DNA from 3 places in the Vreelandella sp. 2A-K22 genome. Region 1 is predicted to be linked to each of the others. Evidence: predicted binding sites of a transcription regulator. Region 1 holds the regulator's gene; each other region holds the start of a gene.
The links. Region 1 encodes FNR, which switches genes on or off when oxygen is low (the NO sensors DNR and NnrR bind a similar motif). Its sites were predicted from a motif close to TTGATNTANATCAA; they were not measured.

Region 1 (5,733 bases):
TAAGATCGCCCATTTTAACTTGGTGACCGTCGCACCGGATCAGTACTTATTTGAAGTATTGGTGCTGATGACCCGCCATAAAGTGGCGCGGGTGGTAGTGATGGAGCAAAACGTCTTGAAAGGCGTTGTAGAGCTCACCGACGTGCTTAGCTACTTCTCAAGCCGCAGCTATGTGGTGAGCCTGCAGATCGAGCAGGCGACCAACTTAGAGGCGCTTTCGGCTGCCAGTCAGCGCACCCCGGAGCTGGTCAAAGCGCTGATGGCCCAGGGCGTTAAGCTGCGCTTTGCGATGGATCTGCTTGCGGCACTAAACGGCCGTATTATTAGCAAGGCCTGGGAGTTCACTGTCGATAAGCGCTATCACGAGCAGAGCTGCATGATGGTGATGGGCAGCGAAGGGCGCGGTGAGCAGATTCTAAAAACGGATCAGGATAACGGCTTGATTCTTGCCGATGAAACCCAGTGGCCTGATCTTGCCAGCCATATGCAAACGCTCACCGATACCCTGATTCAGCTTGGTTACCCGCCGTGCCCCGGCAACATTATGGTGTCTAACCCCGAGTGGGTGGCCACGGTATCCCAATGGAAAGGTAATATTGCCAAGTGGGCCAGGGAGCGTGATGGCGATAGCCTGATGAAGCTGGCCATTATGCTCGATGCTCATGGCGTGGCGGGCAACCCGAGCTTGCTTGAGAGCGTGCGCGATGAGCTGTTTGAACGCTGCTCGGGCGATGAGCTGCTGCTTTCCTATTTTGCCCGCACGGCGCTGCGCTTTTCGACGCCGCTGACGCTGTTTGGTTCGCTGAAAAAGCCTCAGCACGGTATCGATATCAAGAAAGGCGGTATTTTCCCTATCGTGCACGGTGTCCGCACCATGGCGCTTGAGCGGCGCATCAAAGCCACCTCGACGTTTGATCGCTTGGATGCCCTGGTTACTGACGGCCGGTTGGATCGCCGTTTTGCCGATGACCTGGGCGAAGCGTTGGCGCTCTTTTCTGAGCTGCGCCTCAAGCAGCAGCTAAGTACGCTGGAAACTTCTGCGGATGCGAAAGAAACTAACGCCCAAAGCAGCAGACGCGCTAACCGTGTCGTGGTGCAGAACCTCTCTTCCCTGGAGCGCGACCTACTGCGCGAAGCGATGCATATTGTCAAAGACTTTAAGCAGCGGCTTTCCCACCGTTACCATTTGGAGTATTCGTGAGCGGAATGCGGCTGTTAGATCGACATGTGACGCTATTTAGCGGCTCGCTGCGCACCTTGTTAAGGCGTGAAAGTGACCGGCGTCGTTGTGCAGATTCCCCCTATGCCTGGCTGTTTCAGCCCTATATGGGCGAAGAGCTGGTGGCGCTCGCCTGCACAGCAACGCCCACGCAATCATCACCTGTGATCAGCGTGGCGGCAGTGGTGCTGAGCCATCAGCAGGTGCATACCAGTCGTGCTTTTGTGATCACCCTTGGTAGCGCAAAGCAGCCCGAGAGCGCAACGCTGCGCCGTCATCACTTGCTGTGCGAGGCGGGGGAGATACTGCCACCAAATAGTGATAACTTGAGCGCGCTAGTAGAATTTATCGGCAATCGGCCCATCGTTGGCTGGCAGTTAGAGAAGCGCATTGGAGCATTGAATGCACTACTCAGTAAGCGGCTGAATTTTGCCCTGCCCAACGCCCAGGTCGATGTGGCAAAACTGCATCAGCGCCAACTGCGCCGTTTGCACCCGGAGGTCGAAGCGCCCAGCAGCTTCGCCCAGGCGTTGGCATGCTGGCAAGTACCCGTCATGGGCATGCAGAGTGTGCTTGGAGAGGCCACCGCCAGCGCACTGCTGTATATGCGCCTGCAGCGTATTATGGCGCAGGTGGCATAGTAGTCTCTTTCGTCGTGGCGAGGACAGCTTTCCGCGAGGGCGCTGTGAACCCCTCCCTGGGCGCTACTTTTGTCATCCATGACAAAAGACCCTCGCTCCAAGCTGCCCTCGCACCGAGGTATGGTGCAGCGGTCAAAATAGTCACTTCCAATTGCGATATCTTGTGTGGCTACGTCTGATTAGTTGGGTCAGGCGGTGAGTGTTGTTAGAATAGTTATTACTTTTTTCTCTCACGCCTTCTACCCTCGGCAGTGCTTATACCATGCAAACTCTTGATCACTTTGATCCTGCTCACCTTGATACGGTTGGAGCCACCCCAGCTGACGCTGAGCACGACCAGCCTGAGCTGGCTGATGCGAAGCAGAAGCGTGAATTTAACAAGCTGCAAAAGCGTCTGCGCCGAGAAGTGGGCAATGCGATCATTGATTATCAAATGATCAATGAAGGTGATCGCGTAATGGTCTGCCTCTCCGGTGGAAAGGACAGCTACACGATGCTGGAGATTTTGCGCAATTTGCAGCGCAATGCGCCGGTCAATTTTTCGCTGGTAGCGGTCAATCTGGATCAAAAACAGCCGGGTTTTCCCGAGCACGTATTGCCTGCGTATCTGGATAAGCAGGGCGTGGAGTACCACATTGTCGAGCGCGATACTTACTCGGTGGTAAAAGAGAAAACCCCGGAAGGTAAAACCACCTGCGCGCTTTGTTCACGGCTGCGGCGCGGCTCGTTGTATGGCTTTGCCGAAGAGATTGGCGCCAATAAGATAGCCCTGGGCCATCACCGGGAAGATATTCTCGAAACACTGTTTCTCAATATGTTCTTTGGCGGCAACCTGAAAGCGATGCCGCCAAAGCTGCTATCCGATGATGGGAAGAATATCGTTATTCGGCCGTTGGCCTACTGCAAAGAGGCTGATATCGCCGAGTTTTCGCGGCTGATGGCGTTTCCGATTATTCCCTGCAACCTGTGCGGTTCACAGCCTAATATGCAGCGTCAGGTGGTCAAAGAGATGCTCGCCGAGTGGGACAAAAAGTTTCCTGGCCGCCTGGAGAGCATGTTCAAGGCTGTCACCAACATTGCCCCTTCCCAGTTGGCCGACCGCAGCCTGTTCGATTTTGAAGGCCTTGAGGCCAAGCAAGCAGAGCTACTGGCGGGGCGTATCCAAGCCTTTAACGTCAGCTAACTGTTTGCTCTTCCTCTTCGGCGAGGGTAATCAAGCGCGGCATATCGAGAATGTTGACCTCTCGCCCGGAGACCGCCACCACGCTCTGCTGCTGAAAGCGGCTTAGTATGCGGCTGACCGTTTCCACCGCTAAGCCCAGGTAGTTGCCGATATCAGCCCTGGGCATTGAGAGGCGAAAGCTGTAAGGCGAGTAGCCCCGGCGACGAAAACGATCCGAGAGGGTAATCAAAAAACTTGCTAGCCGCTGATCGGCGGTTTTACGCGAAAGTAGCCGCATCATACGCCGGTCATCGCGCAACTCTTTGCTCATGCTACGATAAAGCTGGCCACGCAGTTCGGGTAGCTCCTCCGAGAGTAAGTCCAGGCGGTCAAAAGGAATCTCGCAGACGGTGGTCGTTTCCAGGGCGATAACGCTACCGGGGTAATGCTCTTCGTCAATGCCATCCAACCCCACCAATTCACTGGGCAGGTAGAAATTGGTCAACTGCTCGCTGCCGTTACCTTCGGCGGTGATCTGTTTCAAACTGCCCGAACGGACTGCGTAAACGCTGGTAAAGGTGTCGCCCTGACGAAACAGCGGTTCGCCTTTTTTCAGCGGCGCGCGACGACGAATAATGGCGTCGAACTGCCCCACGTCGTCCAGCTCAAGGGCAAGTGGCAGGCACAGTGAGCTCAAACTGCAGGTTTGGCAGCGAGCTTCATGGAGTAGCGAGCGCCGACGGCTCATGGGTTCCAACATGCTTTGCTCCTTGAGAGGGTCCCGCTTATCAATTAGAAAATCCTTACTTATTATAGTCGCTTTAGCATGCCTGCAATAAGGTGATTAAACAATCTTAGAATACTGTTGTCCCGTTTGCCCGGAAAGATGGGTATCAAACGCCATTGCTATATGGCGAATCAGCAGCCGCCCCGTCGGCGTGGCGTTAAGCTGATCACCGCGGCGGGTCAGCAGGCCATCCTGTTCGGCGCTCTGCAGGCGCTCAAGCGCTGGCGCAAAGTAGCGGGGGGCATCGATGTTCCAGCGTTGACTAACGGCGGCCAGGTCAATGCCCATATCGCACATCAGCCGCTCAATCACGTCCCGCCGGATCAGGTCGTCATCACTTAAGCGTATGCCACGCACGGTGGCAAGCTGCCCCTGATCCAGCGTCGCTTCGTAGCTTGCCAGATCGCTCGGGTTCTGCGCATAGACGTCATCAATGCGCGAAATCGCCGATACGCCAAGCCCGATTAAGTCGCACTGAGCATGGCTGGAGTAGCCCTGGAAGTTGCGCTGCAGCGAGCCTTCGCGCTGGGCAATAGCCAGGCTATCGTCAGGGCGGGCAAAGTGATCCATACCGATATGCACATAGCCAGCTGCGGTGAGCATTTCGATGGTGGTGCGCAGAATCGCTAGCTTCTCTTCTCCGCCTGGCAAGTCATCGACATTAATGCGCCGCTGCGGGGCAAAACGCTCGGGCATATGCGCGTAATTAAACACAGAAAGGCGCGCCGGGTTGAGCTCGATCACCTGGCGTAGGGTGTTGGCAAAGCTCTTTTCAGTCTGAAATGGCAAGCCATAAATTAGGTCGAGATTGAGCGAGCGAAAGCCCAGGCGATGCGCCTCCTCCATCAGCGTTTCGGTAAGTACCCGAGGCTGAATACGGTTAATCGCTTTCTGCACCAGCGGGCTTAAATCCTGCACGCCCAGGCTGATGCGATTAAAGCCGAGGGATTCGAGATGGCGCAGCGTAAACACATCCGCTTCGCGAGGATCTATTTCAATTGCGTAATCGCGATCAGCAGACGATGAAAGACCAAAACGTGCATCCAGTCGATCAATCAGGTCGCCCATCTGGTTCAAACTGAGAAATGTCGGCGTGCCGCCGCCCCAATGCAACTGCTCCACCGGTCGTGATGTATCCAAGTGGCGTGCGGTCAGCACCATTTCACGGTCAAGCCGGGCTATATAGGGCTCGGCAAGGGCAGTGTTTTTGGTAGCGATTTTATTACACGCGCAGTAGAAGCAGATCTTGCGGCAGAAGGGCACATGAACGTACAGAGAGAGCGGACGCTTACTGGCATTGCTACGCTCCAATGCCTGGGTCAGGTCGCCAGGGGTAAATTGGTCGTGAAACGACAGCGCCGTGGGGTAGGAGGTGTAGCGTGGGCCGTTGGTGTCGTAGCGACTCAGTAACGCTTCGTCCCACACCGGCTGCATAGGGGCTGCGGCAGCAGCGGGTGCAAGAGGCAAGGCAGCAGGGGTATGAACGGGCATGAAGGGGCGCTCCGACGTTAGGAAATGCCGCTAGCCTAACCCGTGGTTAGGAGGTAAATGTTGAGCCACGTCATGCTATTAGAGGTTGTGTACCGAAAGCGTCCACAGTTGCCACAGTGCAAAAGCGATAATTGTCAGCGCTGCCACGCTGCGGGTCGCGGGGTGACGTATCAAATGGCTGAGCTGGCGGGCAGCCAGGCCAGTGGCAAGCAGCGCAGGTAGGGTGCCAAGCCCAAAGGCGCCCATGAGTAGAGCGCCCTGAAGCGGGTCGGCAATCGCTAAGCTCCAGGCCAACATGGAGTAGACCAACCCGCAGGGGAGCCAGCCCCAGAGCGCTCCCAGGGCGAAGGCTTGGGGAATATGCACTACGGGCATCAAGCGACGCCCCACGGGTTCGATAAAGCGCCATAGTCGCCGGCCAACGGCCTCCACT
Region 2 (5,733 bases), on a different contig from region 1:
TGAAGAGTCACGTGCCATTGGCCGCCTGCAGCTGGATGCCACCTTCAGCCCTGTCCGCCGTGTTTCCTACTCGGTTGAGGCCGCTCGTGTCGAGCAGCGCACCGACCTCGATAAGCTAATTATCGATCTGGAAACCGACGGTACCCTGGATCCGGAAGAGGCTATCCGTCGCAGTGCGACCATCCTGCAAGAGCAGCTGGCCGCCTTCGTCGACCTGGAAGCTGATAAAGAACAGGAAGTCGAAGAGGAAGAGGATCATGTCGATCCAATTCTATTGCGCCCCGTAGACGATCTTGAGTTGACCGTTCGTAGCGCGAACTGCCTAAAAGCCGAGAATATTTACTACATCGGTGATCTTATCCAGCGCACAGAAGTTGAGCTGTTGAAGACACCGAACCTCGGTAAAAAGTCTTTGAATGAAATCAAAGATGTATTGGCGGCTCGCGGCTTGTCCCTTGGCATGCGGTTGGAAAATTGGCCACCGGCAAGCCTGAAGGACGACAAAGCCTCCGCGTGAGCGTCGACTTGAGTCCCAGTTTGGTAAGGAATTACAACCATGCGTCATCGTAAGAGTGGTCGTCATCTGAATCGCACCAGCTCGCATCGTCAGGCCATGTTCAAGAACATGTCTGTCTCGCTGGTCGAACATGAAGTCATTAAGACAACCCTGCCGAAAGCCAAGGAGCTGCGTCGCGTAATCGAGCCGCTGATCACCTTGTCTAAGCAGGATAGCGTTGCAAACCGTCGTTTGGCGTTTGCCCGCACGCGCTCTAAAGAAGCCGTCGGCAAACTGTTCAACGAATTGGGTCCGCGTTATGCCGAGCGTCCGGGCGGTTACGTCCGTATTCTCAAGTGCGGTTTCCGCACCGGCGACAACGCGCCTATGGCGTTCGTTGAACTAGTTGACCGTCCGGTTGTTGAAGAAGCCGCTGCAGAAGAGTAATCCTCTGCGCCAGGCCTCTTTGGTAGCGAATGAAAACCGACCCTCAGTGGTCGGTTTTTTTATGGGCGCATTTATCTTCTGTTTTCTACACTTAACGTCGTCTATTCTTCGTACTAATACCCTATACTCGGCCTATTATTAAATTGAGTAAGCGTCGCGTGCCGCTTGGGCAAGCCTTGTGTTGTAGCTTGAGTGTGGCATGGTAGTTAAGCAGCGGCAGGTTGGTTAAACAGCGATTCGAACTAGCGCATTGATAACAAGCAAGGGGCAGGTATGTATGCGAGGATAAAAAGCGCTGCCGGGGGAGCGTCGGCGATAGGGTTTTTGAGTATGCTAATGCTGCTCATACTTGCGATGGTCACTACTGCGCATGCCGACAACCCGCGCTATGCGGGTATTGTCGTTGATCTGGACAATGGCGAAGTGCTTTACGCCGAGAATATTGACGATCAGCGCTATCCTGCGTCGCTTACCAAAATGATGACGCTCTATCTAACCTTTGAAGCGTTAGAAGAGGGTACGCTGCGCTTGGACCAACCCTTGCCGGTTTCCCATTACGCTGCCGCCAAGCCTGCTGTCAAACTGTGGCTGGCGGCGGGCAGCTCAATTCCGGTGGATACCGCTATTCGCGCACTCGCGGTTCGCTCTGCCAATGATGTTGCCGCAGTGGTTGCCGAAGCCCTGGGCGGTAGCGAAGCCCACTTTGCCCAAATGATGACCACCAAGGCACGCGAGCTGGGCATGCATGCCACCACCTTTCGCAATGCCTCTGGCTTGCCGGATGACGGCCAAATCACCACCGCGCGGGATATGCTCACGCTTTCGGTACGCGTGATGCAGGACTTCCCCCAGTACTACCACTACTTCGGCCTGCAAGAGTTTACCTACCGCGGCACCCGGCACACCAGCCACAATCGATTGGTGCGTGACTACCCAGGTGCCGATGGCCTAAAAACGGGGTTCATTCGCGCCTCTGGCTTTAACGTGGCCACTACCGCAGTGCGCGGTGATCGGCGGCTGGTGGGCGTCGTCATGGGTGGTTTTTCATCCCAGTCCCGGGATACCCATATGGCCAATCTGCTGGATCGTAGCTTCTTGCGTGCGTCCCTACGCGACCAGCAAAGCTGGATGGGTGACACCAGCTTCTCGCGGGAATTTATGGCCTTTGCACCCCCTGCTCAGCCGGTGGCACCACAGCAGCCAGCGCCACGCCAACCCCTGCTGGCGGTGGTCGAAACGTCAACATTGTCACCATCGAGTAACTCTACCCCCTCAACGCCGGTTGTCGATCTTGAAGAACAGCTAGCTGATATTGTCACCATTCAGCGCCCCACGCCGGCAAGCGAAGATCCACAGCCCGACCCACTTCAAGCGTTCATTGAGCGTGAACGCAAGATGGCCTCTGTCACTGAAACGGGCGGTGGCTGGGGGGTGCAAGTGGGTGCTTTCAGTCGTGAAGCCCAGGCACGGCAATTGGCGCAGCAGGCGGCTCAGCGGATTGCTCAGACTTTAGGCGGACGCATTGCTGTAGACACGGTAGAGGGCCAAAACCCTGTTTATCGCGCCCGGCTAATGGCATTGGACGAGCAGCGCGCTCGCCAAGCGTGCCGTGAGCTGCACTCCCAAGGTATGGACTGTATGGTCGTTAACGCCAGCTTGTAAGGGGGGCCGTCATCACCCCGCCAATGGCTAATTGGCGGGGTTTTTCTTTTTTGGCACTTTGTATTGACCAGTGAACAGGGAGATCGCGGTGACAACCTCGCTGAAAGGCATACTCTGCATGTGTTTGGGCGTTCTTTTCCTCGCCCTAGGCGACGCTGTTTCCAAGTGGTTAGGTGAAGTGCACTCGCCACTGCAGATTATTTTCTTCCGTGCCTTGGTATCGCTACCGCTGATTGCGCTGCTTGCCCATTTTGCCGGTGGGTTACGCAAGCTGCGTACGAAACGGCCGGGCATCCATTTGCTGCGCGGATTGATTTATACCGCCACCATGGTCTGTTTCGTATGGGGGCTAACGCTGCTCCCCCTGGCGGAGGCCACGGCGATTGCCTTTGTGGCGCCGCTGTTTGTGACCCTGCTTTCGGTGCCATTGTTGGGTGAGCGCATTGATCCACCGGTGCTGATCGCATCCTTGGTGGGGTTTGCGGGGGTGCTGATCGTGGTGCGGCCCAACGGCGATGCGTTTCAGATGGGCGCGCTGGTATTGGTGGGGGCGGCGCTATTCTATGCGCTGATGATGATTACCGCCCGGCGCTACGGCGCCCGCGAACACCTCTGGGCAATGCTGTTTTACATGACCTGTGTGCCGCTGGTGGTGACCGCGCTAACGCTGCCCTGGGTATGGCAAACACCCCAGCCGTGGCACTGGGTAGGCTTTTTCGCCTCGGGAGTATTGGGCGTTGCAGCCACCGCTTTTATCACCTTGGCCTTCCGGTTTGCCCCTGCGGCCATCGCCGCGCCTTTTGATTACACCGCCATGCTCTGGGCGGTACTGCTGGGCTGGTGGTTTTGGGGTGAAATGCCGGATCTCTGGGTTTGGGTAGGCAGCGCCTTGATAATGGGCAGCGGGTTAGCGGTAGCGTATCACGACCGTAGGACAACCCTTAAACGTCGTCCTACCGCCTAACTGACGTCACTCTACCGCCACTTTTTGATCTAGGTCACGGAAGCGGTGAGCTTGCCAAAACGGCGGGTTTGGGCTGGTTATAATCCTGGCCTTTCATCGCAGTCCGCTGCGAGCCATCGTCCTGATCACGGTGACTGTCTATGCAAGCCCCCGAACTACTTTCCCCTGCCGGCACCTTCAAGAACATGCGTTACGCCTTTGCCTATGGGGCCGATGCGGTCTACGCAGGGCAGCCACGCTACTCTCTCAGAGTGCGCAACAACGATTTTAAAATTGATAACTTACACCGTGGTATCGAGTATGCCCATGCCCGAGGCAAGCAGTTTTACGTTGCTTCCAACATTGCCCCTCACAATAGCAAACTGAAAACCTACCTTCAGGATATGGCGCCGGTGATCGAGGCAGGGCCCGATGCGCTGATTATGTCGGATCCCGGTTTGATTATGATGGTTCGTGATCGCTGGCCGGATCAACCTATCCACCTCTCGGTGCAATCGAACGTCGTCAACTGGGCTGCCGCCCAATTCTGGCAGCGGCAGGGTATCAGCCGCATCATTTTGTCTAGGGAGCTATCACTGGAAGAGATCGGCGAAATACGCGAACAGTGCCCAGGCTTAGAGATCGAAACCTTTGTTCACGGCGCACTGTGTATCGCCTATTCAGGGCGTTGCCTGCTGTCGGGTTATTTCAATCATCGCGACCCTAATCAAGGTACCTGTACCAACGCGTGTCGCTGGAAATACAACACCGTAGCAGCGACCCAGGATGACACGGGCGACTTAATAGCCGCCCAAGGAAGTGGCAGTGCAGCGGTCGGCAGCCCAGACGAGCTTTCGGCGCTGATTGAAGACGTTTCACGCCCTGGCAAGCTGATGCCTGTGTATGAGGATGAACACGGCACCTACATCATGAACTCCAAGGATCTGCGCGCGGTGCAGCATGTCGCTCGGCTGACGCAAATGGGCGTGGCGTCACTAAAGATTGAAGGGCGCACCAAGTCCCATTATTACGTTGCGCGTACAGCGCAAGTCTATCGCCAAGCCATTGATGACGCAGTCGCTGGGCGCCCCTTCAATAAACGGCTAATGGATGAACTTGAGAACCTGGCGAATAGAGGGTACACCGAAGGTTTCTATCAACGCCATGTGCACGGTGAGTTCCAAAGCTATGAGCAGGGGAACTCGATCGGCGTTCACCAACAGTTCGTCGGTGAAGTGCTGGGTTTCGATCCGGCTCGTGGCAGGTTGGAAGTCGAGGTTAAAAATCGCTTTGAAGTAGGGGATGGCATGGAGCTTATGCTGCCAGGTGGCAATCACCGCTTCGTGCTTGAGCATATCGAGAACTTGCGAGGTGAAGCGCAGAGCGCAGCACCTGGTTCTGGGCATCGCGTGCGAATCCCCGTTCCCAAGGTCAGCATTACCCCTGAACAGCTTGAGTTTGCGCTGTTAATGCGTGATCTCAAGCCTTCCAGAGCAGCACAATCTGAATCGTTGGGGGTAGCGATCAGCTAAACGCATAAACGTCCATTGCAAGCACACCGTGCTCCACGCTGTGGTGTAGCTGTTTTGCGTCACCTCCTGCCCCCATGGCCACCAGCAGCGGCTGGAAGTGTTCAGGGGTCGGGTGGTTCTCCCGCGCGTTGGGGGCGTTCTCCCAGCTAAGCAGTGCTTCACGATCATTGGCGATAAGGCGGTCGCTCACCCAAGTGGCAAATGCACCTACCCAGGCGGGCATAGGGCTCTCCTGGGGCATGATTTCATACAGGTTATGGGTCAGGCTGCCCGAGCCGATCACCAAAATCCCCTCTTCCCGCAGTGCCGACAGGCGCTCGCCCAGCGTGACCAGCTCCGCATTGCTCCAGCGCACCGGAAGCGACAGCGAAACAACCGGCACATTGGCGTCAGGAAACATCAGCGAAAGGGGCACCCAGGCGCCGTGATCCAGGCCGCGCTCTACCCGCTCGGCGCCCAGTAACACGGCCAGCCGTTCAGCCAGTTCCGGCTCACCCGGGGCGGGATACTGGCACTCGAAAAGCGCCTGTGGGAAGCCGCCAAAGTCGTGAATGGTTTCTGGCTTGGCGCTGATGCTGACCTTGAGCGCCAGGCTCTCCCAGTGCGCTGAGACCACTACCACCGCCTTGGGCGCAAGCTGCCTGCCCAGTTCG
Region 3 (5,733 bases), on a different contig from region 1:
GTAGGCATCACTCGCCTGGGCGACCTTGGTCTCTGCTTGGTCAGTTGCTCCCATGCGCTGTAGCGTCGCCATCCCACGAACCAGGTCGAGGAAGCGGCCCCCCATACGCGCCAAGGCGACGAACTGCTGCTGACTGGCACCCGCAGCAGCACGTCCCACCAGGATCATAAATAGTGGCACCAACGGCGCGGTCATTAGCATCAATCCCGCGGCCAGCGGGCTATAAAACGCTACCACCGCCGCTATCAGACAGGGCACTAGTACCGCCAGCAAGCTCTGTACCCGATAGCGGCTAACGTAGCCGTCCAAGGCATCCACCTGCTCCAGCACCTGAGTGGCCAAGGCGCCATCACTGCCAAATTGGCGCCTAACCGGCCCAAGGTGGCCAAGCTGCGTTAATAACTGGCTGCGTAAGGCGTCACGAGCACGCAGGCTGGCCTGACGAGACAGCCATTCCCGGCCAGCGTGGAGAAAAGGGCGTAGCACCATGCAAATGGCCAGCCCTGCTAGCCAAACCGTCGGATGGCCCGGCGACTCCCTACCCTGCCAAAGCAGTAACCAATGGTGAAAAATAGTGGCCAACAGCCAACTCTGGGCAATCAGCAATACCACGCCGATCATCGCTAGCAGCGTGGCGCCCCGCAACCACCAGCGTTGTGGGGCAAGGCAGCGGTTCAGCCGCTGCCGCGGGTCATTGGCTTCAGTCGCTCCGCTCATGCTCGGATTCGCCTTCATAGCCATTCACTTCAAGCCACATGGCGTTAAGAATGCTGACGGTGGCCGCCAGCGTGACACCCAAAATCCAGGCGAAATACCACATACGATACCCTCCTCAGTAAAGCGCTTTGTCGTTATCACGAATAAACTGCTCGTTCAGGCGTCCACGCATGACCCAGTAACTCCAGGCGGTATACAGCAGCACCAACGGCACGAAAACACACACCACCACAAACATGATCTTGAGCGTCAACTCGCTCGCCGTGGCATCCCACATGGTTAGACTATGGTTGGGGTTCAGCGACGACGGCATCACGAAGGGAAACATCGTAACGCCCGTTGTGACCACCACCATCGCCATGGCGACAGCCGAACTGGTAAATGCCAGCGCATGGCGTCCCAGCTTCATGGTCAGCGCGCAGAGCACAAAACCTAAGACGCCCAGTATTGGCAGTAGCCACAACAGCGGGAAGCGGCTGTAGTTGGTCATCCAGCCGCCAGCACTGACCGCCACGATTTTACCGGTAGTATCGTTGTACCCTTGGGTGTCGATTACGCTAGTCACTTGGTAGCCATCAACGCCCAGGAGCAGCCACACCCCACCCAGCACGAACAGTGCCGCGCATATCAGTGCTGTCAGGCTGCCGATGGCCGCACTACGGCTGCGCAGTTCGCCCTCGGTTTTAAGCTGCAACCAAGCCGCTCCGTGAGTGACGAACATCAGCAGGCTCAACAGCCCGGCCAATAGCGCAAAGGGGTTCAATAGGCCCAGCAAGCCGCCCTGATACTCCAGGCGCAGATAGTCATCGAACTGGAAGGGAACGCCTTGCAAGAGATTGCCAAAAGCGACACCAAAGATCAGCGCGGGAACGGCGGAGCCGATCGTCAACCCCCAATCCCAACGACGGCGCCATGTGGGATTTTCCAACTTGGAGCGATAATCGAACGCCAGGGGGCGAAGGAAAAGCGCAAATAGCGTCAGCATCAAGGCGAGATAGAAGCCATTGAAGGCTGTTGCGTAAACTGGAGGCCAAGCAGCAAACAGTGCGCCCCCTGCGGTGACCAGCCAGACCTGATTACCGTCCCAATGAGGCGCCATGGAGTTGATCATCACCCGGCGCTCCTCATCGCCGCGCCCGACCACGTTGAGCAAGGCGGCAACGCCCATATCAAAACCATCGGTGACCGCGAAGCCCACCAATAGCACGCCGATCAGCACCCACCAGACAAACCTAAGGGTTTCGTAGTCCATCATCATGCCTCCCGTGCTGGGGTTGAGATTGGATAGTCAGACTCAGCGTCATCATCCAGGTAACCGCTACCGGAGGGCCCTTTGCGGGCAAAGTGTTGCATCAGCCACATTTCGATGATGACGAAGGTGGTGTAGAGGACGCCAATAGAAATCAGGGTAAACAGCACCTGCTCAGCAGTCAGGCTGGAAATGGCCAAGTGCACCGGCAATATCTCGCCGATTGCCCACGGCTGACGCCCATATTCGGCCACGAACCAGCCCGCTTCACAGGCAATCCAAGGCAGCGGTAGGCTGAACAGCGCGAAGCGAAGTAGCCACCGGGACTTCTCTGGCTGACGACGTACGCTATGCCAGAAGGCCAGCGCAAACAGCAACAGCATGCTAAAGCCCGCGGCGACCATGGCCCGAAAAGACCAGAAAAGCGGCCAAACCTTAGGAATCGACGCTTCAACGGCTTGATCAATTTCGGCTGTGGTCGCATTGGCTACATCGTCGCTATAGGCACTGAGCAGTAGCCCATAACCAAGATCGCTGCGCACTTCCTCGAACCGAGCCATATCCCCTTCGCGCTCTTCATCACTGCGCAGGCGCTGCATGAGTGCGTAGGCTTCCTGGCCATTGACGATGCGCTCGCGGTGCTCTTCCTTAAGCTCCCGAATACCCATCACTTCGGTATTCAGCGAGCGCGTGGCGATCAAGCCCATCACACCAGGTATGCGGATGGCAAAGTCGGTGTGCTGTTCCGCCTCGTTGGGGAGCCCAAATAGCGTGAAAGCCGCAGGTGCGGGATGGGTTTGCCACTCTGCTTCGATGGCGGCCAGCTTGACCTTCTGCACATCCCCCAGCTCATAGCCAGACTCATCGCCCAGTACAATGACCGATAGCGCGCTGGCCAACCCGAAGGCAGAAGCAATCGCAAAGCTGCGCCGCGCAAAGGCAATCTCACGCCCCTTGAGCAGGTACCAGCTTGAAATCGCCAACACGAAAATCGCCCCGGTGACGTACCCCGCTGACACGGTATGCACAAATTTGACTTGGGCGACGGGGTTGAGCAGTACCTCTGCAAAGCTGACCAACTCCATACGCATGGTGGCTAGGTTGAGCTCCGACCCTACGGGGTGCTGCATCCAGCCATTGGCTACCAGAATCCACAGGGCTGACATATTGGTCGCCAAGGCCATGAACCAGGTAACCGCCAGGTGCTTCTCTTTTGACAGGCGATCCCAGCCGAAGAAGAATAGCCCGACCAGCGTCGACTCAAGGAAGAACGCCATCAAGGCTTCTATCGCCAGGGGCGCTCCGAAAATATCGCCGACATAGTGAGAGTAGTACGACCAGTTAGTGCCGAACTGGAACTCCATGGCGATACCGGTCGTTACCCCTAACGCAAAGTTAATACCAAACAGCTTGCCCCAGAATTTGGTCATCTGACGATAAATGGTTTTACCGGTCATGACATAGACCGACTCCATGATCGCCAGAAGTATCGACAGCCCTAGCGTTAAGGGTACAAACAGGAAATGCACCATCGCCGTAAAGGCGAACTGCAACCTGGATAATTCAACAATGTCCATGAGTGACTCCCGATGGATAGCTTAAACACACCTTTCGCCCCACCGGGAAACCACAGACAGGTGCTAACCCAGGCAAAGCGATGTGTATAGGCTATTCCTCCACCCGAGCCAACAATTTGATCTTGATCAATTCCTTACTTAAGCATTGCACTGTTGCGACAATATGCCATCCACCCCCTTCCTCATTCAGAGACGCAGGCGTAAACGAATGAGGCTTGCGGTGTTGGTAGTAGGCATTAGTGCGCTTCATCCCAATTGGCACCGCTCTCCGCTTCTACAATCAGCGGTACTTTCAGCTCAGCCGCGCCCTGCATGCGTTTTTGCACCTGCTCGATAAAGGCCTCGACCTGTTTCTCGGCGACTTCAAACACCAGTTCATCGTGCACCTGCATCACCATCAGCGCATCGAACTCGCCTTCCGCTAGCCACGCATCCACATCGATCATCGCCTGCTTGATAATATCGGCGGCAGTGCCCTGCATCGGCGCGTTAATCGCGGTGCGCTCAGCGCCTTGGCGGCGGTTGCGGTTTTGCGACTGAATTTCCGGCAGGTAAAGCCGCCGCCCTAATACAGTTTCGACAAAACCATCCTCTGCTGCTTGCGAGCGAATGCGCTCCATATAGCGGGCCACGCTGGGATAGCGGTCAAAGTAACGATCAATGTAGGTTTGCGCCTGGTTGCGCTCGATATGCAGCTGACGCGACAGCCCCCAGGCACTCATGCCGTAGATCAAGCCGAAGTTAATCGCTTTGGCGCTACGGCGCTGATCGCCAGAGACCTTCTCAAGAGAGGTGCCGAAGACTTCTGCCGCCGTGGCGGTGTGAATATCACGCCCTTCGGCAAACGCTTCCAGCAGCCCTTTATCTTCAGATAAATGCGCCATAATACGCAGCTCAATTTGCGAGTAATCGGCGGCGACAATACGGTAGCCAGGGCGGGCAATAAATGCCTGACGAATTTTGCGCCCCTCTTCGGTACGGATGGGAATGTTCTGTAAGTTGGGATCCGACGACGACAGCCGCCCGGTCGCAGTGACCGCCTGATGATAGCTGGTGTGTACCCGGCCAGTGGCTTTATTGAGCAGACGCGGTAGCTTATCGGTGTAGGTGGACTTCAGCTTGGCCAGCCCCCGGTGCTGCATAATCACCTTGGGCAGCGGGTAATCCAGCGCCAACTCTTCCAGCACACCTTCCGCGGTAGAAGGTGCGCCTTTAGGGGTTTTCTTGAGCACCGGAATTTTCTGCTCTTCAAACAGAATCTGCCCTAACTGCTTGGGTGAGCCGAGATTAAATTCGCGCCCGGCCAGTTCAAACGCCTCGCGTTCTAATTCGCCAATGCGCTGCTCTAACTGTTGGCTCTGTTTGTGCAGTAGCTCAGCATCCACGGCGACACCGTTTCGCTCGATGCGCGAGAGCACTTTGATCAGCGGCAGCTCAATATTATCCAGCACCTCCGCCAGACGCCCTTCGCTTTCGACCTGGGGACGCAGCGCTTGCTGCAGCCGCAGGGTGATATCGACATCTTCGCAGGCGTATGGCGCCGCTTGCTCCAGGGCAATCTGGTTAAAGGTCAACTGCTTGGCGCCCTTACCGGCAATCTCTTCAAAGGAGATGGTCTTTTCACCCAAATACTTGAGCGCCAGCGAATCCATATCGTGCCGGGTGGCGGTGGAATTGAGCACATACGACGCCAGCATGGTGTCAGCAAATGGGCCTGCCACGGAAATCGCATAGTTGGCCAACACGGAAATATCGTACTTGAGGTTTTGGCCAATCTTGGTTTTTGTCGGGTCTTCCAGCAGCGGTTTTAGCGCCGCCAGCACCGTTTTACGGTCAAGCTGCTTAGGCGCATCCAGGTAGTCGTGGGCAAGCGGGATATAGGCCGCCTCCCCCGCTTCCAGCGAAAAGCCAACCCCGACGATTTCTGCGTCCATATAATTAAGGCTGGTGGTTTCCAGGTCGAAGCAGAAGCGCTCGGCGTTTTGCAGCCGATCCAGCCAGCGATCGAAGTCTACCTGTTCGAGGATGACCTGATCCTCACGAACAGAGGCTTGCACAGAAGCGCTCGCCCCCTCGGACTCGCTACCATCTTCCTCAGCGCTTACGGGCGCAGGCTCGCCGCCCTTAACGTCATCCACGCCTTCGTCTTTGCCTTCCAGCAGCTCACCCAGCCACTGGCGGAATTCCATC

Region 2: a site for FNR is predicted at 3,594-3,607, ahead of trhP (prephenate-dependent tRNA uridine(34) hydroxylase TrhP). Genes of this name have one in related genera too.
Region 3: a site for FNR is predicted at 3,660-3,673, ahead of ACW17M_RS23100 (cytochrome ubiquinol oxidase subunit I). Genes of this name have one in related genera too.

Annotation. Positions count from the first base shown of each region.
Region 1 is NZ_JBSUGC010000025.1:17,928-23,660, forward strand. It holds gene ACW17M_RS23235 (DUF294 nucleotidyltransferase-like domain-containing protein) at 1-1,201, shown strand, start outside; gene ACW17M_RS23240 (3'-5' exonuclease family protein) at 1,207-1,860, shown strand; gene ttcA (tRNA 2-thiocytidine(32) synthetase TtcA) at 2,123-3,043, shown strand; gene fnr (fumarate/nitrate reduction transcriptional regulator Fnr) at 3,036-3,782, opposite strand; gene hemN (oxygen-independent coproporphyrinogen III oxidase) at 3,867-5,300, opposite strand; gene ACW17M_RS23260 (sulfite exporter TauE/SafE family protein) at 5,379-5,733, opposite strand, start outside.
Region 2 is NZ_JBSUGC010000016.1:141,676-147,408, forward strand. It holds gene ACW17M_RS20430 (DNA-directed RNA polymerase subunit alpha) at 1-517, shown strand, start outside; gene rplQ (50S ribosomal protein L17) at 557-943, shown strand; gene ACW17M_RS20440 (D-alanyl-D-alanine carboxypeptidase family protein) at 1,274-2,605, shown strand; gene ACW17M_RS20445 (DMT family transporter) at 2,694-3,569, shown strand; gene trhP (prephenate-dependent tRNA uridine(34) hydroxylase TrhP) at 3,710-5,080, shown strand; gene ACW17M_RS20455 (DODA-type extradiol aromatic ring-opening family dioxygenase) at 5,073-5,733, opposite strand, start outside.
Region 3 is NZ_JBSUGC010000024.1:23,220-28,952, reverse strand. It holds gene cydD (thiol reductant ABC exporter subunit CydD) at 1-717, opposite strand, end outside; gene cydX (cytochrome bd-I oxidase subunit CydX) at 701-820, opposite strand; gene cydB (cytochrome d ubiquinol oxidase subunit II) at 833-1,975, opposite strand; gene ACW17M_RS23100 (cytochrome ubiquinol oxidase subunit I) at 1,972-3,543, opposite strand; gene polA (DNA polymerase I) at 3,780-5,733, opposite strand, start outside.